Regions from separate parts of the Phenylobacterium terrae genome, predicted to be linked through region 3. Evidence: predicted binding sites of a transcription regulator. Region 3 holds the regulator's gene; each other region holds the start of a gene.
What was found. The regulator LexA, encoded in region 3, represses DNA repair genes until DNA is damaged. The targets are predictions, from matches to a motif close to ATGTTCNCNANNTGTTCT.
Positions count from the first base shown of each region.

Region 1 (6,640 bases), on a different contig from region 3:
AGCCGGACTGGCTGGCGCCCAGGCCGAAGAAGGCCAGGAAGATCGGGATCGTGACGTCCAGCCCCATCAGGCCGGCGATCGCCTCGGATTCGATCAGCAGCAGGGTCGCGCCGATCCACAGGCCGATCGACAGCAGCATGATGCGCCGGAACCCGGTCTTGTCGCCGACGTAGCCCCACAGCAGGTTCGAAAGGGTGTCGGCCCCCAGGTAGGCCAGCGTCAGTCCGCCGAGGTTCGCCCCGGTGAGCTCGATCGAGCTGGAGACGAACAGGATGTAGAAGGGCACCGCCATCCGGCCCGAGACCGTCAGCATCTGGACGATCATGAACCACATGAACCCGCGGTCGGAGCGGATCAGGGCGGGGAAGTCCTTCAGCCGGTCGCGGAAGCGGGTCTTCTGGCGAACGGTCGGCGGCTCCGGCTCGACCATCAGCCACTGCAGCGCCGTCAGCCCCAGGCTGGTGAGCACGAAGGCGAACAGGAAGGTCGTCGAATAGCCGTTCCCGAACAGGTTGGCGTCGATGAAGTAGCGTCCGGCCACGTAGGCGAGCGCCGCGGCGATCACCCCGCCGGTGGCGTTGCGCCAGGCCTGCAGCCGGCCGCGCCGGCTGATCGGGATTACCTTGGACATGAGGATCGAGAAGACGACCCGCTGGGTGCCCATGAAGAGCCCGAACATGAACATGAAGAACAGCAGCGCGATGACCAGCGGCTGGCCGGAGAGCAGCCAGCCGGCGATGGCCATGCCGAGCACCTGGAGGCGGGCCAGCCCGCCCATCCAGATGGCCGCGCCCATCACCTTGGTCTTGTGCTCGATCTGGGTGGCGCCGAAGATCGGCGAGATGATCCCGCCCATCTGCTGCAGGGCCAGGCCCAGCCCCACGATGGTGTTCGAGCCCGAGAGGGCGAACAGATAGGCCGGCAGGAAGGTGGGGGCGTTGACCAGCCTGAAGCCGGTCATCCCCAGCATGCCGTGCAGATAGTGGCCGATGTAGTTGCGCTTGAGGTTGTCCCAAACGAACTTTTCGTAGGCGGCCTCGCGCTCGGCGAGGTCAGCTTCAACTGGCGCGGCGTCGGGCCGCGCGTCCACACGCTCGAGGTTTGCCAACGACCCTGCCGCGCGCGCCGCCCGTAATGCCCGGCGCGGGCGACTCCCTAATGAGAAGAATAATTATGGGCCCGTCCTAGCAACTCCGCTGCGCCGGGGAAAGCGGCCGCTCTAGCCTTCCTCCTCCTCGTTTTCGGCGGCGCGCTGGTCGGCGGCGTCGCGCTTCTCGCGGGGGGCGTCGGTGCGCTGTCCGCCCTGGCCGTCGGGGCCGGTTGCTTCACCGTCGCGGCGGGGCTGCGGCGGGTCCTCACGCCAGGTGACGTCTTGGGGATGGGGCATGGCTGGCCTCCTGATTTAAGGTTCGGAGCCCAACCCGCGAGCGGCGGAAGATGTTTCGGCCAGATGCTTCCTGGTGGGATGAGCGGTTGGGGGGGGAGCGGTCAGCCGGCGGGCTGAAGCAGCCCAGGCGCCGGCGGCGCGGGCGCGGCGGCGGCTTCCTCGACCAGCCAGTCGCGGAACGCAGCCGCGGCGCTCTTGGGCGCGCCCGGCGGCAGCAGCAGGAAGAAGCGGGCCGGCGTGGGCACGAAGCCGTAGGGCGCCGCCAGCCGGCCCGTGGCGATGTCGCCGGCCACGTAGATCCAGGGGCTGAGGCCGGCGCCCAGTCCGGCGGCGGCGGCCTCCAGCATGTAGAACAGGTGCTCGAACTCGCGGTCGACGGGGGCGTGGGGAAGCCGCACGCCGCTGTGCGCCTCCCATTCGGCCCAGGCCGACAGGTGCGGGCGGGTGTGCAGCCGCGGGATGGTGTCGAGGCCGCCGCCGGCCGCCAGCAGGGCGGGGGCGACGACGGGCCCGTGGAAATTCTCCAAGAAGGGCAGGGCCTCCACCCCGTGCGAGGGCACGTGCTCGGCCAGCCGGATGGCCGCATCGAACGGCTGGCGCGCGAAGTCCACCGGCGCGAAGGACTCGGTGACCTTGACCCGGAACTCCGGGTGGCGGGCGTGGAAGCTCGGCAGGCGCGGGATCAGCCAGCGGATGGCGAAGGTGCCGACGCAGGAGAGCCTAAGCTCGTGCTCGGCCGCCGACTTAAGCTCCACGAAGCAGCGCTCGAGCTGGTCGAAGCTCGAAGACAGCGAGGCGGCCAGCCGCTGGCCGGCGTCCGTCAGGCGCAGCTTGTGGCGCGGCCCCTCCGTCAGGCGCAGACCAGTGTCCCGCTCCAGGCTGCGGATCTGGCGGCTCACCGCCCCGTGGGTGACGCAGAGCTCGTCCGCCGCCAGCGTCATCTGGCCCAGGCGGGCGAAGGCCTCGAAGGCGCGGAGCGCCCCGAGCGGCGGCAGCGTGCGTCGGGCCATGTGACCTCAGCTCACAAGAACCTTGTTCATATATCGTTTGTCGCACTGCAGCAACGTCCGCATCCTCCCCGTGGGATAAAGGTTGCGCCGCAACGCAAGGTGGCGCGAAGCGTGGGAGAGACCGGTGAACAAGCCTGTCGTCGTCGAGCGATTCCGCCCCGCCTGTCCGCCGCGGCCGAAGGCGCCGCCGTCCTACTGGAGCGCCATGTTCGGGGCCCAGTCGCGCAACCCGATCAACGGCTGGCCGAGGGCCTCGTTCGAGATCTCGCACGACAGCCGCCGGCTCCCGGGCTTCACCTACCACACGGTCAACGATCCCGAGCTGATCCAGCAGGTCCTCCTCGACAAGCAGCCGAGCTTCGGCAAGCCCGCGCTGATGAAGCGGCTGGCCGGCCGCTACATGGGCGGCAGCGTGTTCATGGAGGAGGGCGAGGCCTGGCGCGGCCAGCGCCGGCTGATGGCGCCGACCTTCACGCCGGTCGCGGTGTCCGCCTTCCATCCCATCTTCGTCGACGCGGCGCAGCGGACGGCCGACCGCTGGGCCGGCGAGGCGCCCGGCGTGCTGGACGTGGACGCCGAGGCCGTGCGCACCACCTTCGACGTGATCAGCCGGGCGCTGTTCTCGGCCGAGCATGGCCTCGGCACCGACGAGGCGGCCGAGCACGTGGAGAACCTGCTCGCCTCGGTGCTGCGGCCGGGCGCGATCCTCGGCGGCCTGGGATGGCTCGACCAGACCCGGCGCACGCGCAAGGGCCGGGCGGCGGAGGCCTTCCTGATCTCGCGCCTGTCGGCCTTCATCGCCGCTCGCCAGGCCGATCCGGACCCGCCGGCCGACTTCATGACCCAGATCCTGCGGGCTTTCGCCGCCGACCACCCGCCGGAGGCGGCCGCGCGGATGGCGCTCAGCAACGCGGTGGTCTTCCTGGTCGCCGGCCACGAGACGACGGCCCACGCGCTCGCCTGGACCCTCTACCTGCTCGCCAACGACCGGCAGGCGCAGGCCTGGGCGGCCGAGGAGGCGCGCGACGCCCTCAGCGGCGCCGCCACGCCCGCCGAGACGCTGGAGCGCCTGATCTACCTGCGCATGGTGCTGGAGGAGGCGCTCCGCCTCTATCCGCCCGCGCCGCGTCTGGAACGCGAGGCGGTCTGCGACGAGGAACTGGGCGACCTCAGGATCCGCAAAGGCGACTGGGTCGGCGTCTGGCCCTGGCTCGTCCACCGGCACAAGGCCCTGTGGCGCGACCCGGACCTGTTCGACCCGGAGAACTTCTCGCCGGAGGCCAAGGAGGGCCGCCACCGGTTCCAGTACATCCCCTTCGGGGCCGGTCCCAGGATCTGCATCGGCGCCCAGTTCGCCATGGCCGAGGCGCTGCTGGCGCTGGCCCACTGGCTGGCCAGGTACGAGTTCGATCCCGTGCCCGGCCACAAGGTCGAGCTGTTCTCGGACATGACGCTGAAGCCGATCGGCGGCATGCCCCTGCGGGTCTACGAGCGGTTCGGCTGAGCAGGAACGCGCCTCGTCCAATCTCCGCTGGGGCTTGCGACCGGGATGACGGAGAGGTCGAAACGCGAAATCGCTACGGCTCAGCTCGACAGAACAAAAGTGGAACATTAACTTGCGGGAATGGCCGTTCTCGACCTGAAGCGCAAGCTCGCGATCCTCTCGGACGCCGCCAAGTACGACGCGTCCTGCGCGTCCTCGGGGACGGAGAAGCGGGATTCCGTCGGCGGCCGCGGCGTCGGCTCGACGGAGGGGATGGGCATCTGCCACGCCTATGCGCCGGACGGCCGCTGCATCAGCCTGCTGAAGATCCTGCTGACCAACTTCTGCGTATACGACTGCGCCTATTGCGTGAACCGGGTGTCGTCGAACGTGCCTCGGGCGCGCTTTTCGGTGCAGGAGGTCGTCGATCTCACCCTGGGCTTCTACAAGCGCAACTACATTGAAGGCCTGTTCCTCTCCTCCGGCATCATCCAGAGCGCCGACTACACGATGGAGGCGCTGGTGCGGGTGGCCCGCACGTTGCGCGAGGTCCACGATTTCCGCGGCTACATCCACCTGAAGCTGATCCCCGAGGCCTCGCCGGAGCTGGTGAACGAGGCGGGCCTGTGGGCCGACCGGGTCTCGATCAACATCGAGCTGCCCAAGGACGAGAGCCTGGCCGCCTTCGCGCCCGAGAAGGACCTGGTCGGCATCAAGCGGTCGATGGGCAAGGTGCGGCTCGCGATCGACTCTGCGAAGGAGCCGGCCCGCACGGCGGCGGCGCCCGCCTACGCGCCGGCCGGCCAGTCCACCCAGATGATCGTCGGCGCAGACGGCGCCAGCGACGGCGAGATCCTGGCCCGCAGCGCCAGCCTCTACGGCGCCTACGGCCTTCGGCGCGTCTACTATTCCGCCTTCAGCCCGATCCCCGATGCGGCGGCGGCCCTCCCGCCGGTGAAGCCGCCCTTGATGCGCGAGCACCGCCTCTACCAGGCCGACTGGCTGATGCGCTTCTACGGCTTCGAGCGCGAGGAGATCGCGGCGACGGGCGAAGACCTGGACCTGGCGATCGACCCCAAGCTCGCCTGGGCCCTGAGGAACCGCGGCGCCTTCCCGGTCGACCTCAACCTCGCCGAGCGCGAGCGGCTGCTCCGCGTGCCGGGCCTGGGGGTGAAGAGCGTCGACAAGCTGCTCGAGGTGCGCCGCTACAAGCGCCTGCGCCTCGAAGACGTGAAGCGCGCCGCCCGCAGCCTGGAGAAGCTGAAGCCGTTCATCGTGGTGGAGGACTGGACGCCGGGCGGCCTGACCGACCGGGCCGACCTGCGCTCGCGCATCGCGCCCGGGCCGGAGCAGCTGAGGCTCTTCTGATGCGGCTGGTGCGCCTTGCCTCCGAGATCGACTTCGACGGCTGGCGGCGCGCCGCCCGCGCACTGCGAACGGAGGGCGTCGCGCCGGAGGCGGTGGTCTGGACCGTGGACGGGGAGGGCGACCTGTTCGCGGCCGGCCAGCCGGCGCTTGCCGCCGCCGCGCCTGCCTTCACCGTCCCGAAGGACTTCGTGGAGCTGGCCCAGGAGGCGATCCTGCACCGCTCGGACGAGCGGTTCGCGCTGATGTACCGGGTGCTCTGGCGGCTCGGCGCCGAGCCTGCCCTGATGCACATCGCCACCGATCCGGACGTCGCCCGACTTCGCGACATGGCCCGCAACGTCGACAAGGCCGCCCACAAGATGAAGGCCTTCGTGCGTTTCCGGCTGGTCAGCGATCCCGACCAGCCGGAGACCTACGCCGCCTGGTTCGAGCCGGCGCACCGGGTGGCCGAGAAGGTCGCCCCGTTCTTCGCCCGCCGGTTCACCAACGTGCGGTTCTCGATCCTGACGCCGGACGTCTGCGTCCACTGGGACGGCGAGCGGCTGGGCTTCTCGCCGGGCGCGGACCCGGCCGACGCGCCGGCCCATGACTCCCTCGAGGACTACTGGCGCACCTACTACGCGGCCATCTTCAACCCGGCCCGGCTGAAGGTCGCCCAGATGCAGAAGGAGATGCCCAAACGCTACTGGCGGAACCTGCCCGAGGCGCGGCTCATTCCCGAACTGATCGAGGCCGCCGAAAGCCGCACCGCCGCCATGGTCGCCCAGCCCCCGACCGAGCCCTCCCGCCGCATCGTCCGCCAGGCCGCCCGCGTCAGCCGCGACGCGACCTACGACGCCACGGTGCCCACCACCCTGGAGGAGGTCTGGGGTGGGGTGCAGGTCTGCCGCCGTTGCGAGCTCTACCGCGAAGGCACGCAAGGGGTGGCCGGCGAAGGGCCGAAGACCGCCAAGCTGATGTTCGTCGGCGAGCAGCCCGGCGACCAGGAGGACCTGGCCGGCAAGCCGTTCGTCGGGCCCGCCGGCAAGGTGCTGGACCGGGCCCTGGACGAGGCCGGCGTGCCGCGCGGCGAGACCTTCGTCACCAACGCCGTGAAGCACTTCCGCCACGAGCTGCGCGGCAAGCGGCGGCTGCACAAGACGCCGGACGCCGGCCACGTCGAGGCCTGCCGCTGGTGGCTGGACGCCGAGCGGGCGATCGTCCGGCCGCGGGTGATCGTCGCCCTGGGCGGGACCGCGGTGCTGTCGGTGTTCGGCAAGCCGATGGCCATCGGCAAGTTCCGCCAGCAGGCGATCCAGCTGCCGGACCAGGCCCAGGGCGTCGTCACCTACCACCCCTCCTACCTGCTCCGCGTCCCCGACGCCGAAGTCAAGGCCAAGGCCTTCGCCCTGT
Region 1 covers NZ_JBHUEY010000001.1:441,010-447,649, reverse strand. Annotated here, with positions in the region: gene ACFSC0_RS02215 (MFS transporter) at 1-1,090, opposite strand, end outside; gene ACFSC0_RS02210 (hypothetical protein) at 1,220-1,387, opposite strand; gene ACFSC0_RS02205 (LysR substrate-binding domain-containing protein) at 1,489-2,397, opposite strand; gene ACFSC0_RS02200 (cytochrome P450) at 2,522-3,901, shown strand; gene ACFSC0_RS02195 (putative DNA modification/repair radical SAM protein) at 4,022-5,248, shown strand; gene ACFSC0_RS02190 (UdgX family uracil-DNA binding protein) at 5,248-6,640, shown strand, end outside.
Region 1: a site for LexA is predicted at 3,992-4,009, ahead of ACFSC0_RS02195 (putative DNA modification/repair radical SAM protein). Genes of this name have one in related genera too.

Region 2 (6,640 bases), on a different contig from region 3:
GGTGCTGTTCGCCGGCTTTCCGCCGCCGAAGTCGGCCGCGCGGCGCAGCTTCTTCGAGGAGGTGGCCGGGGTGCGGGCGACGCTGGTCTTCTTCGAAGGCGGCTCGCGGCTGGCGGCGAGCCTGGCCGACATGGCCCAGGTGTTCGGCCCCCGCGAGGCGGTCGTCGCGCGCGAGCTCACCAAGCTCTACGAGACGGTGATCCGCGGCCCGTTGCCGAACCTGGCCGCCGACCCCGCCCTGCAGGCGCCGAAGGGCGAGATCGTGGTGCTGGTGGGGCCGGGCCGCGAGGCCGCCGCCACCGCCGACGAAGCCGACCGGGCGCTGGCCGAGGCCCTGACCCGGCTGAAGCCGGGGGACGCGGCCGCCGAAGTCGCCAAGGCGCTGGGCCTGAACCGCCGCGACCTCTACCGCCGCGCCATGGCCCTGAAGGAGGCGGAGCGATGAGCCAGGCGCGCAGCGCCCGCGGCGCGGCCGCGCGCCGCTCCGGACGCCGCGGCGAGGTGCTGGCGGCGTTCTGGCTGATGCTGAAGGGCTACCGCATCCTGGGCTTTCGCCTGCGCACGCCGCAGGGCGAGATCGACCTTCTCGCCTACCGCCGGGGCGTGCTGGCGGTGGTCGAGGTGAAGCGTCGCACAGGGCTGATCGAGGCGCTGGAGGCGGTCGCGCCCGATCAGCGCGAGCGGCTCCGCCGCGCCGGCGCGGCGATCGCGGCCAGACGGCCTACCCTGGCGGGTGCGTCGGTTCGCCTCGATCTTCTCGCGCTCGCTCCGGGTAAGCTCCCCAGGCATCATCCCGACGCCTGGAACGGCACGTGATACACACCACGATCAGAATGACGCGCGACGACGCCGAGACCATCCTGACAGAGGCGGGCGAGGCCTCCGACGGGGACTTCCCCCTGCTGGAGGCGGCGATCGCCTGCGCCGTGCACGAGGAACCCGAGCGCGACCCGCAGTCGGCGCGCGACCTGGCCCAGGCCGGCGTCGAGCGCCTGACCCAGCGGCTGTCCAGCGAGAGCCCGGAAGAGGCGCTGGCCGAGACCCTGTCCGGCGACCTGCGCCTGTCCGGCGACCTGTTCACCTACGAAGACCCGGACAACGCCGACGTCGTCGCCGTCGCCGCCCGCCGCAAGGGGCTGCCGGTGGCGCTGGGCATCTACTACCTGCACGTGGCGCGCCGCTGCGGCCTCGTCGTCCAGGGCGTCGACTTCCCCGGCCACTTCCTGCTGCGGATCGAGACCGACGAAGGCCCGCTGGCGCTCGACCCGTTCAGCGAGGGCCGGGTGGTGCTGCCGTCCGAGCTCACCCGCCGGGCGCTGCACGCAGGCCTGACTCCCAACGTCGCCGACCGGCTCGACCGGCTGATGGCGCCGGTGCCCGACCGGGCCGTGCTGATTCGGCTGCAGAACAACATCTTCGCCCGCGCGGCGGCGGTGAAGGACTTCGCCCGCGCCGAGCGCGCCGCCCTGCGCCGGGCCCTGCTGGATCCCAAGGACCACCGGCCCTGGCTGGACGTCGCCGCCGCCCGCGAAGGGCAGGGGGCGCTGGCCGGCGCGCTCGAGGCGCTCGCCAAGGCGACCACCCTCGACGGCGGCGCGGCGCTGGCCGCCCGCGCCCAGCGCGAACGGGTTCGGCTCCGGCTGAACTAGCGCCGGGGGCTTCGCGGGCCTATCTCCTCACCTTCGCTGTGAGGAGAGCCCCATGAGCCTGAAGGTCGCCGTCCAGATGGACCCCCTGGAAGGGATCAACATCGAGGGCGATACGACCTTCCTGATGATGCTCTCGGCCCAGGACCGGGGGCACAGCCTGTTCGTCTACACGCCCGACAAGCTGTCCCTCGAGGACGGCCGGGTGACCGCCCGCGGCCGGACGGTGACCGTCCAGCCGGTGAAGGGCGCGCACGCCACGTTCGGCGCCGAACAGCGGGTGGACCTCTCGGACTACGACGTCGTCCTGCTGCGCCAGGATCCGCCGTTCGACATGGCCTACATCACCACCACCCACTTCCTGGAGCGGATCCATCCGAAGACCCTGGTGGTGAACAACCCGGCCGAGGTGCGCAACGCGCCCGAGAAGCTGTTCGTGACCGGCTTTCCCGGCGTCCAGCCGCCGACCCTGATCACCTCCGACGTGGCGGCGATCTACGACTTCCGCGAACGCCACAAGGACATCGTGCTCAAGCCCCTCTACGGCGGCGGCGGCTCCGGCGTGGCGCGGCTGATGGCCGACGATCCCAATCTCGACGCCATGCTCGACCTGCACGCGATGATCGGCCGCGAGCCGCTGATCGCCCAGAAGTTCCTCCCCGCCGTCTCCAAGGGCGACAAGCGGATCCTGCTGGTGGACGGCGAGCCGGTGGGGGCGATCAACCGGGTGCCCAACGCCGGGCAGGTGCGCTCGAACCTGCGGGTGGGCGGAACGGCCCAGCCGGTCGAGCTGACGGCGCGCGACCTGGAGCTGTGCGGGATCATCGGGCCGGAGCTGAAGCGCCGGGGCCTGCTGTTCGTGGGCATCGACGTCATCGGCGACTTCCTCACCGAGATCAACGTCACCTCGCCGACCGGCGCCCAGCAGCTGAAGCGGTTCACCGGCGTCGACGCCACCGACCTCATGTGGCAGCGGATTGAGGCGCTTCGGGCGGAAGGCTGAGTCCCGCACGCCGGTTGCACGTCTAAGTTACAGAACCGTCTCGCTTTCCCGGTAAGTTCGATATTTGTTCTTGATCTGAGCCGTCCTGCGTGCTCAGGATGTGGATAACTAAGGACTTTTTCGGCGTGGGAGGGGAGATGGCGGCGCGGGTCGTCACCGTCGCGTTCGAGGGCGTCGAGGCCCGCCGCGTCGACGTCGAGGTCCAGTTCACCCGCGGCGAACACGCCTTCGTCCTCGTCGGCCTGGGCGGCAAGGCCGTCGCCGAGAGCCGCGAGCGGGTGCGGGCCGCCTTCATGGGGCTCGGCCTGTCGCTGCCGGGCAAGCGGATCATCGCCAACCTCGCCCCCGCCGACCTGCCCAAGGAAGGCAGCCACTACGACCTGCCGATCGCCCTGGCCGTGATGGCCGGCATGGGGGTCCTGCCGCCGGACGTCCTGAACGAGTGGGCCGCCATGGGCGAGCTGTCCCTCGACGGGCGGATCGTCGGCGTCGCCGGCGCGCTGCCGGCGGCGATCGCGGCCGGCGGCATGGGGCTGGGCCTGATCTGCCCGGAGGCCTGCGGCCCGGAAGCGGCCTGGGCCGGCGAGACCAAGATCCTCGCCGCCCCGTCGCTCATCGCCATCGTCAACCACTTCCGCGGCGGGCAGATCCTGGCCGCGCCGGAACCCGGCCGGATGCGCGACGGCGAGCGGGTCCCGGACCTGCGCGAGGTGAAGGGCCAGGAGAACGCCAAGCGGGCGCTGGAGATCGCCGCGGCCGGCGGCCACAACATCTCCTTCGTCGGCCCGCCCGGCTCGGGCAAGTCGATGATGGCCCAGCGGCTGCCGGGCCTGCTTCCGCCGCTCTCCCCGGAGGAGCTGCTGCAGACCTCCATGGTCCACTCGGTGGCCGGCCTGATCGCCAAGGGCGAGCTGACGAGGGCCCGGCCGTTCCGCGCGCCCCACCACTCGGCCAGCATGGCCGCGCTCACCGGCGGCGGCCTGCGCGCCAAGCCGGGCGAGGTCTCGCTGGCGCACAACGGCGTGCTGTTCCTCGACGAGCTGCCGGAGTTCTCGGCCCAGGCGCTGGATTCGCTGCGCCAGCCGCTGGAGACCGGCGAGGTGATGGTCGCCCGGGCCAACGCCCACGTGCGCTATCCGGCCAGGTTCCAGCTTGTGGCGGCGATGAACCCCTGCCGCTGCGGCCTGGGCGGGGCCGGCAAGGGCGCCTGCGGACGTGCGCCGCGCTGCCAGGGCGACTACCAGCGCCGGGTCTCGGGCCCGCTGATGGACCGCATCGACCTGCAGATCGAGGTGCCGCCGGTCACCGCGGCGGACCTGGCCCTGCCGCCGCCGGCCGAGGGCACCGCCGAGGCCGCGGCGCGGGTCGCCGCCGCCCGGGCGCTGTCGGGCGAGCGCGCGGCCGGCGCCGGGAGCGGCGCGCCGCCCCTCAACGCTCAGGCCGACGGCGACTGGCTGGAGGCCATCTGCGCCCTCGACGCGCCCGCCCGGTCGCTGCTCTCGAGAGCCGCCGAGGCCGGCGGCCTCACCGCCCGCGGCTGGACCCGCACCCTGCGTCTGGCCCGCACCATCGCCGACCTGGAGGGCGCCGGCGCGGTGCGGCGCGTCCACGTCGCCGAGGCGCTGATCTACCGGCGGGTCGGCGCGCCGGCGGCGGCGGCCGCGCTGGGCTGACGCGCCCCGGTGACCTGGCGCCCTGCGGACCGCTAGGACGGGGCCTGCCTGCGACCGGCCCCGCGCCAGGTCTCCCAGGCGCCGAAGCCGAGGGGCAACAGCACCATGTAGCTCCAGATGATCATGCCGGTGACGTAGCTGCGCGCCCGGACCGTGGGATCGACGACGATCGCCACGTGAGTGATCACGATCAGCAACTCGAACGCCGCGCACCAGAGGACCCACCACCGCGTCGTCCTGAGCGCCAGCGTGACGAGCACCGTCAGCAGCGCCATGTCGGCGACCAGCACCAGGTACTCCGGCTCGACCCAGTCGCTGCTGACGGCGAGCTTGCTGGCGAGAGTGTTGGCCAGCAGGGCCGCAGCGACGATCCGTTCATCTCGGCCGCCCCGCCAGAGGGCGAGGAAGCAGATCGTGAACTGGACGATGTTGCCGATCGTGGAGACGAGCATCCGAGGGTTGCAAGCCGAGTGGTCGAGCCGCTCGACTTGCGCAGCCCTCGGGCCGGAATTCAAGTCGGCTGTCGCGCCGGCTAGGCGGCGTCGACCTGCCGGAGGTTGGGGCGGATGAGCGCCCCCGACGGCGGCTTCGTGGCGCCCGCGTCATTCATCGTCACGGCGCCCAGACCGATCTGGGTCTTGGCTTCGTCGAGCTGCTTGTGGGCCTCGCAGATCGCCCGGCGGGCTTCGGCGAGGGCGGCGATCGAGCGGCTGGTCCATTCCACCGCATCCTGGCCCACCAGGGCCGAGAGGCCGGCTTCCTTGCGGCGCAGCGGCATGACCCCGGCCAGGGCCGCGCACTTGGCGAGCGCGGCGTCGATGGCGTCCTCGGCCTCGAACAGGCTGGTGGCGACTTGTTCGGCGAACTGCCGGCGTTGCTTGAGCATGAGTCGGCTCCTTCGCGCCGCCCGTCCGCGGCGCGCTCAGATGGTTTTCGTGTATCGGGGTTATTTCGAGGTGGGCCGAAAGGGTTTCGGCTTGGTTTAGACCAGGGTCTTGAGGGCCTGGAGGCCGGCGAGGATGGCCCCGAAGGCCAGCGCCGAGGCGACCGCCATGCCCAGGATGATCCCCAGGCGCGCGGTGACTCCTAGGCCATGGAGTCCTCCAGCTCCTCGCCCGGCCGGAAGTTCTCGTCCAGCAGCACCCAGGTCAGGCAGAGGATCTCGCGCAACACCATTTCCGGCGGTTTGAAGCGCGACATCTTGCGGGTGGCCGAGACGAGATGCTCCGCCAGCTCCGCCTGAGCGGGTGTAGCCGCCAGATCGAAGAGCTGCCGCTCGAGCTGCTGCCACGAGAAGGTCGGCATCGGCTCCTCCTCCAGGCGCCGCGGCTCCTGGGTGGGCCAGCGGCTCTGGAAGGACTCGATCTCCGCCCTCAGCTGGATGGCTTGGTGGATGGCCGTACGGTCGCCGCAGGTCTTCTCGAAGGTGTCCATGGATCGCTCCTCCCGAACTGGGGCGATCCGGCCACGGGTCGGCGGGGCTGTCTGTCCTGATCGCATCCTGTCCTGATCCGGTCAGGACAGGCGCGGCCTGGTCGTGCCGCGCCAGCAGCCGTGCGGCCTGGTAGCGGTCGCCGACCCCGAGCTTGCGGCGCGCGCGGTCGCAGTAGGTGTCGACCGATGTCTTCGACATCCCCAGCTGGCGGGCGATCTGCTTGGAGGAGAGATGCTGATCGACGAGGCGCAGGCATTCGCGCTCTCGCGGCGTCAAGAGCTCGATCTTCGGGTCTTGCGTTACGTCAGCCTCGCGCATAGCGAGAACAATAAGGACTCACACGCACTTTCGTCTACTTACTCTATCGCACGTGCATGCAGTTGTCCCGGGGGGGTGGGATGGAAGACCGAGATTCAGATCGGCCAGATGTCGTGGATGTGGCGATCGGCGCCCGAATTCGGTCACGGAGAATCTACCTCAAGATGAGTCAGACCGAGCTCGCCACGCGGATCGGCGTCTCCTTCCAACAGGTCCAGAAGTACGAGCGCGGCGCCAACCGGGTCTCCGGCTCCAAGCTGGTGGCGATCGCCGCGGCGCTGGAGACCAGCGTCGGCTGGTTGGTCGGCGAGGACGAGACCAGCGCGGGCGACGACGAGGTCTTCGCGGCCCTGGCCGTGCCGGGCGCGCTGGAAGTGGCCCGCGCCTTCGCCGCGATCCGCAACCCGCGCAGCCGGGCCGCCCTGCTCGCCCTGGCCCAGGACATGGCCCGCAGCGAGGCCTGAGGGCACACGACCCGTTAAGCCGGTCCGGGCTACAGCGGGGCCGATGACGTCGACACCCAAGCGCCGGCCGCGGCCGAACGCCGTGAGCGCCGAGGAGCTGG
Region 2 covers NZ_JBHUEY010000001.1:1,636,904-1,643,543, forward strand. Annotated here, with positions in the region: gene rsmI (16S rRNA (cytidine(1402)-2'-O)-methyltransferase) at 1-445, shown strand, start outside; gene ACFSC0_RS08240 (YraN family protein) at 442-816, shown strand; gene ACFSC0_RS08245 (SirB1 family protein) at 834-1,649, shown strand; gene gshB (glutathione synthase) at 1,702-2,649, shown strand; gene ACFSC0_RS08255 (YifB family Mg chelatase-like AAA ATPase) at 2,787-4,322, shown strand; gene ACFSC0_RS08260 (hypothetical protein) at 4,355-4,774, opposite strand; gene ACFSC0_RS08265 (hypothetical protein) at 4,855-5,208, opposite strand; gene ACFSC0_RS08270 (hypothetical protein) at 5,409-5,756, opposite strand; partial or broken gene ACFSC0_RS08275 (response regulator transcription factor) at 5,884-6,075, opposite strand; gene ACFSC0_RS08280 (helix-turn-helix domain-containing protein) at 6,156-6,539, shown strand; gene ACFSC0_RS08285 (response regulator) at 6,583-6,640, shown strand, end outside.
Region 2: a site for LexA is predicted at 2,703-2,720, ahead of ACFSC0_RS08255 (YifB family Mg chelatase-like AAA ATPase). Genes of this name have one in related genera too.

Region 3 (6,640 bases):
GGCAGGTAGCCCATGGAGTCGAACTCCGAGACCGCCTGGGCGCCGTGGCGCTTGGAGAGCTTCTTGCCGTCCGGGCCATGGATCATCGGCAGGTGGGCCCAGGCGGGGACCTCCCAGCCCATGCCCTGGTAGATGTGCGTCTGGCGGGCGGCGTTGTTCAGGTGGTCGTCGCCGCGGATCACATGGGTGATGCCCATGTCGTGGTCGTCGACGACAACGGCCAGGTTGTAGGTCGGCGTCCCGTCCGTGCGCAGCAGGATGAGGTCGTCCAGGTTCTCGTTCTGGAAGACGATGCGGCCCTTCACCTGGTCGTCGATCACCGTCTCGCCGGTCTGCGGCGTCTTCAGGCGCACCACGAACGGCCGGTCGGGGGCGTCGTTGGGCGAGCGGTCGCGCCAGGGGGAGCGGACGACCCGGCCCTCGGCTCTCGCGAGCTCGCGCTCGGCCTCCAGCTCCTCGGGCGTCATGAAGTCCTTGTAGGCTGCGCCCTTCTCGAGCAGCGCCTGGGCCACCTCGCGGTGGCGGTCGGCGCGAGCGAACTGGAACACCGGCTCTTCGTCGGGGTCGAGGCCCAGCCACTTCAGCCCGTCGAAGATCACCTGCACGGCGTTGGGCGTCGATCGTTCGCGGTCGGTGTCCTCGATGCGCAGCAGGAACTGGCCGCCGGTGTGGCGCGCGTAAAGCCAGTTGAAAAGCGCGGTGCGAGCCGTGCCAATGTGCATGTCGCCGGTGGGCGAGGGGGCGATACGGGTGCGGACGGGGCGGTCTGACATCGAATTTCCAGGAGCGGCCGGCGAAGCGGCGGCGCCTCTTAGCACGCGCCTTCCCGGCCGGCCTAGGGTGCAGGCGGCGATCGCCTCGGTGGCGGCGGAGGCGGCCGCGCAGCTCGAGCGTTGGGTGCTGTGGGCGCCGGTGGCCTTGGGCGCCGGGGCGGGGACCTATTTCGCCCTGCCGCGTGAGCCGAGCCTGGTCCTGGCGCTCGGGCTGCTGGCGCTCGCAGGCCTTGCGGGGCTGGCCGCCGTGCGCTGGGCCGGCGGGCGAGCCGTCGGCGTGCTGGTGCTGCTGGCGGCGTTCGGCCTGGCCGGCTTCTCGGCCGCCAAGCTGCGGGCCTGGCGGGTGGCCGCGCCCGTGGTCCTTGAAGCGACCGGACCGCGCACGGTCTCAGGCTGGGTGGTGGACGTGGCGAGCCCGGGGCAGGGCGGGCAGCGGCTGTTGCTGGCGCCGGTGCGGATCAGCGGGATGGCGCCCGAGGCGACGCCGGTCCGGGTGCGGGTGACCCTCAGAGACGGCCAGGCGCCGCCGGATCCCGGCTCGGCCGTCGCCCTGCGCGCCATCCTCAATCCGCCGCCGCCGCCCGCCAGCCCCGGCGCCTACGACTTCGCGCGCGACGCCTGGTTCGAGAGCATCGGGGCGGTGGGCTTTTCCCTGACGCCGGTCCGCGAGACGGCTCTCGATTCGCCGCCGTCCCGGCTGCGGCTGACCATGCAGGTGAACGCCATCCGCTGGGCCCTGGCCGAGAAGATCGTGGCCACCATGGGCGTGGAGACTGGCGGCCTGGCGGCGGCGATGGTCACCGGCCACGAGGCCTTCATCCCGCGCGAGCAGGTGGAGGCCATGCGGGCCGCGGGGCTGGCCCACATCATCTCCATCTCCGGCCTGCACATGGCCATCGTCGGCGGCTTCGTCTTCTTCGCCCTGCGCCTGGGGATCGCCGCCTGGCCCTGGCTGGCGCTGCGGATCAACGCGAAGAAGGCCGCCGCAGTCGCCGGGTTGGCGGCCGTGGCCGGCTATCTGGTCATCTCCGGCTCGCCGCCGCCGGCCGAGCGGGCGGCCATCACCGCCGGCGTCGCGTTCGCGGCGATCCTGTTCGACCGGCGGGCGATCACCCTGCGCGGCCTGGCGATCGCCGCCCTGATCATCCTGGCGGCCCAGCCGGAGGCGGTGACCACGCCGGGCTTCCAGATGTCGTTCGCCGCCACCGCGGCCCTGGTGGCGCTCGCCGAGGCCTGGAACCGGCCGATCCGCGAGATCGAGACGCCCTGGTGGATCCGCGCGCCCCAGGCGGCCGGCGTCTGGATCGCCGCCAGCGTGGGGGCGAGCTTCGTGGCGGGCCTGGCCACCGGCCCCTTCGCCATGCAGCACTTCAACCGCGTCGCGACCTGGGGCCTGATCGCCAATCTGCTGACCGCGCCGATCTCCTCGTTCGTGATGATGCCGGCCCTGGCCATCGGCGCGGCCCTGACGCCGGTGGGCCTCGGCGAGCTGCCGCTGAAGGCCGCCGGCTGGGCCATCGGGCTGATGACCGGGATCGCCGAACGGGCCGCCGCCGCGCCCAGCGCCACCCTGATCGTGCCCAGCGCGCCGGCCTGGACCCTGCCGGCCGCCTTCGTCGGCATCCTGTGGGTCTGCATCTGGCGCGGCCGGCTGCGTTGGGCCGGGGTCCCCTTCGCGCTGGCGGTGGCGCTGACGCCGAAACCGGCGGTCCCGGACGTCTGGATCGCTTCCGACGGGGCGGCGGTGGCGGTGCGCAACGGCCGCGAGGCGGTGCTGCTGAGGCCGGGCGCCAAGCGCTTCGCCGCCGACCTGTGGGCGCGTCGCCGCGGGCTGACGGTCGACGAGACGCCGGAGACGCTGTTCGACTGCGACCGCTGGACCTGCCGGCCCATCGCCGCCGACCCGGCGCTGAAGGTGGCCGCCAGCTTCAGCCGCCGGCCGATCAAGCCGGCCGAACGGGAGCGTCTGTGCGCCGAGGCCGAGGTGATCGTCGTCCGCAGCCTGCCTCAGGGACCGGTCTGCCCCGGGAAGGTGGTGTTGACCGGCCGCGACTTCGCCCGCGGCGGGTCGGTCGAGCTATGGCGACGGCCCGACGGCTGGCGCATCCGCTGGGCTCAGGAGATGCGCGGCTGGCGGCCCTGGAGCTGGTCGGCGGACGGGGCCGAACCGAACGGGTGAGCGGCTAGTGGTAGCGGCGGATCAGGCCCACCAGGCGGCCCTGCACGGCCACCTGGTCGGGGCCGTAGATGCGGGTCTCGTAGGCGGGGTTGGCGGCCTCCAGGGCGATCGAGGCGCCCTTGCGGCGCAGCCGCTTGAGGGTGGCTTCCTCGCCCTTGACCAGCGCCACGACGATGTCGCCGGAGTTGGCGGTGTCGGTCTTGCGGATGACCACGAAGTCGCCGTCCAGGATGCCGGCGTTGATCATCGAATCGCCGCTGATCTCCAGCACGTAGTGTTCGCCGGCGCCGAGGATGGTCTCGGGCACCTGCAGCCGGTCGCGCTCGTGCTGGATAGCCTCGATGGGCGTGCCGGCGGCGATGCGGCCCAGGATCGGCAGCTCGCGCACGTCGTTGGCCGCCACCGGGGCCGAGGCGGGCGCCTCGACCAGCTGGGGCTTGAAGGCGCCGCGGCCCTTGGGCGGCGCGGTCGCCGTCGCCTGCTGCGGCAGCTTCACCACCTCCAGCGCCCGGGCCCGGTGGGGCAGGCGGCGCAGGAAGCCGCGCTCCTCCAGGGCGGTGATCAGGCGGTGGATGCCCGACTTGGACGCCAGGTCCAGGGCGTCCTTCATCTCGTCGAACGAGGGGGAGACGCCGGTCTCCTTGATCCGCTCATGGATGAACATGAGCAGTTCGTGCTGTTTGCGGGTCAACATGGCCGAGGAGCCCTTCGGGAACAAAGCGCCAACTTCAGGAATGTTCTCTAGGTGTTCCTGGTTAATGTCAAGTTACGGCGCCGGCGCAGGTTCGCGCGTGTCATTTCAGCAGTTTAGCTTCGCCGCGGGGGCGGCTCATCCAGCCCTTTGGCGCGACTCAGCTTGCGCTCTTCTGCGTCAGGCCTTGGCCGCGGGCCGGCGGGCCAGCAAGGCGCCGAGCGCGCCGCCGGCGGCGCCGGTCACCGCCGAGCTCGCGGTCCCGAGAAGCAGGAGCATGGGCTCGACGTCGCCCAGCGCCAGGCTGACGGCGATGCCGATCAGGCCGCAGAGGCCGCCGGCGATCGCGCCGCCGAGGGCGCCGGCCCGCAGGCCGGCCCTGGCCAGCAGGGCGTAGACGAGGCCCGCGATCAGCGAGATTCCCATACCGCCGACCGCGAACATGGCGGCGACGGCGGGCTCGGAATGGCCCCACAGCACCATGATCAGCTGCAGGACGGTTCCGACGGCGGTTGCGAGGAATAGCGGGCGCAGCATTTCGCGCCTCCCTGGATTGATCCCCGCTCAAGCTGCGCCGGCGCCCGGTCTGCGTCAATCCGCAGACCGCCGTTCGGTGACTAGCCGCCGAGGAGCGCGCGGGTGGCCGCCTCGACGTCCGGCTGGCGCATCAGGCTCTCGCCGACCAGCATGGCCCGCGCGCCGCAGCGCTCCAGCCGGGCCACGTCCAGGGTCGTGAAGATGCCGCTCTCGGTGACCAGCAGCGCATCGCCAGGCGCCAGCGGCGCCAGACGCTCGGTGACGCCCAGGTCGGTCTCGAAGGTGCGCAGGTTGCGGTTGTTGACGCCGATCAGCTTGGCGCCGAGCTTCCTGGCCCGGGCCATCTCGGCCTCGTCGTGCACCTCGACCAGCACGTCCATCCCCCAGCGCTGCGCTTCGGACATCAGCGCCTTGGCGACCTCGTCGTCGACCATGGCCAGGATCACCAGCACCGCATCCGCGCCGATGGCCCGGCTCTCGACCACCTGCCAGGGATCGACCAGGAAGTCCTTGCGCAGCACCGGCAGTTCGACGGCGTTGCGGGCGGCGACGAGGAACCGCTCGTGCCCCTGGAAGCTCGGCTCGTCGGTCAGCACCGAGAGGCAGGCCGCCCCGCCCAGCTCGTAGGCGCTGGCCAGGATCGGCGGGTCGAAGTCCTCCCGGATCAGCCCCTTGGAGGGCGAGGCCTTCTTGATCTCGGCGATCAGGGCCAGGCGGCCCGGGGCGTGGGCGGCCTCCAGCGCGGCGCGGAAGCCGCGGGGCGCGGAGGCGTGGCGGGCGTCCCACTCCAGGTCCGAGAAGCCGATCTTGGCCTTCCGCTCGGCCACTTCCTGGGCCTTGTAGGCGGCGATGCGGTCGAGGATGTCGCTCATGCGTGGGTCGCGGCCGTCAGCTTGTCGAGGGCGCCCTGGGCGCGGCCGTCGTCGATGACGGCGGCGGCGAGTTCCACGCCTTCGCGCAGGGTCTCGACGCGGTCGGAGATCAGCAGCGCCGCAGCGGTGTTCAGCAGCACGACGTCCCGGTAGGGGCCCTTGGAGCCGGCCAGGAGTTCGCGCAGGGCGCGGGCGTTGTGGGCCGGATCGCCGCCCACCAGGTCGGCCAGCGCCGCCCGCGGCAGGCCGACCGCCTCCGGCGTGATGGTGAACAGCCGCACCTGGCCCTCGCGCAACTCGGCCACATGGGTCTCGCCCGTGGTGGTGATCTCGTCCATGCCCTGGCCGTGGGCCACCCAGGCGCGCGTCGTCCCGAGCGCGCCGAGCACCTTGGCCAGCGGCTCGACCCAGCGGTCGGAGAAGACCCCGAGCAGCTGGCGCTGGGCGCTGGCCGGGTTGGACAGCGGGCCCAGGAGGTTGAAGACGGTGCGGAAGCCCAGCTCGGCGCGCACCGGCGAGACGTGCCGCATGGCGCTGTTGTGGGCCTGGGCGAACATGAAGCAGATGCCGGCCTCGTCCAGCGCCCGGCGGTGCTGTTCGAGCGTCGCGCTGATGTTGACGCCGAGCTCGGCCAGCACGTCGGCCGTGCCGGAGCGGGAGGAGAGGGCCCGGTTGCCGTGCTTGGCGACCTTCAGCCCCGCGCCGGCCGCAACGAAGCCCACGGCGGTGGAGATGTTGAGCGTGTGCAGCCCGTCGCCGCCGGTGCCGCAGACGTCGATCACCTCGTACGGCAGGTCGAGCTTCAGCGCCGCGGCGCGCATGGCGCGGGCGCAGGCGGTGATCTCGCCCACCGTCTCACCGCGCATGCGCATGGCGGTCAGGGCCGCGGCGACCTGGGCCGGCGTCGGCTCGCCCTGCAGGCAGGCGGCGAAGAAGGTCTGGGCGTCGTCCTCGCTCAGGGTCGCGCCGTCCGCGAGCCGGGAGAGCAGGGGCTTGAAGGCGTCGGACACGGGCGTCAGGCGTGCGCCAGGCGCGAGGCTTTCGCCAGGCGGAGGAAGTTGGCCAGGAGGTCGTGGCCGCCCTCGGTGGCGATGGATTCGGGGTGGAACTGGACGCCGAAGATCGGCCGCGTCCTGTGCTGCACGCCCATGATCTCGCCGTCGTCCGTCCAGGCGGTCACCTCCAGCTCGGCGGGGAGGGTGTCCTCCTTGATCGCCAGGCTGTGGTAGCGGGTGGCGGTGAAGGGGTTGGGCATGCCTTCGAACACGCCCTTGCCGGTGTGATGGATGGCGCTGGTCTTGCCGTGCATGATCGACTTGGCCCGCACCACCTCGCCGCCCAGCGCCTGGCCGATGGACTGGTGGCCGAGGCAGACGCCGAGGATCGGCAGGTCCTCCGGCGCGCCGTTCAGCAGCGGCAGGCAGATCCCGGCCTCGTTCGGCGTGCACGGTCCCGGCGACAGCAGCACGCCGTCGGGCTTCAGGCCCAGCGCGTCCTGCACGCTGATGGCGTCGTTGCGATAGACGGCCGTCTCCGCCCCAAGCTCGTTCAGGTAGTGGACGAGGTTGTAGGTGAAGCTGTCGTAGTT
Region 3 covers NZ_JBHUEY010000006.1:359,290-365,929, forward strand. Annotated here, with positions in the region: gene gltX (glutamate--tRNA ligase) at 1-773, opposite strand, end outside; gene ACFSC0_RS16150 (ComEC/Rec2 family competence protein) at 841-2,952, shown strand; gene lexA (transcriptional repressor LexA) at 2,957-3,646, opposite strand; gene ACFSC0_RS16160 (hypothetical protein) at 3,824-4,180, opposite strand; gene trpC (indole-3-glycerol phosphate synthase TrpC) at 4,261-5,052, opposite strand; gene trpD (anthranilate phosphoribosyltransferase) at 5,049-6,062, opposite strand; gene ACFSC0_RS16175 (anthranilate synthase component II) at 6,068-6,640, opposite strand, start outside.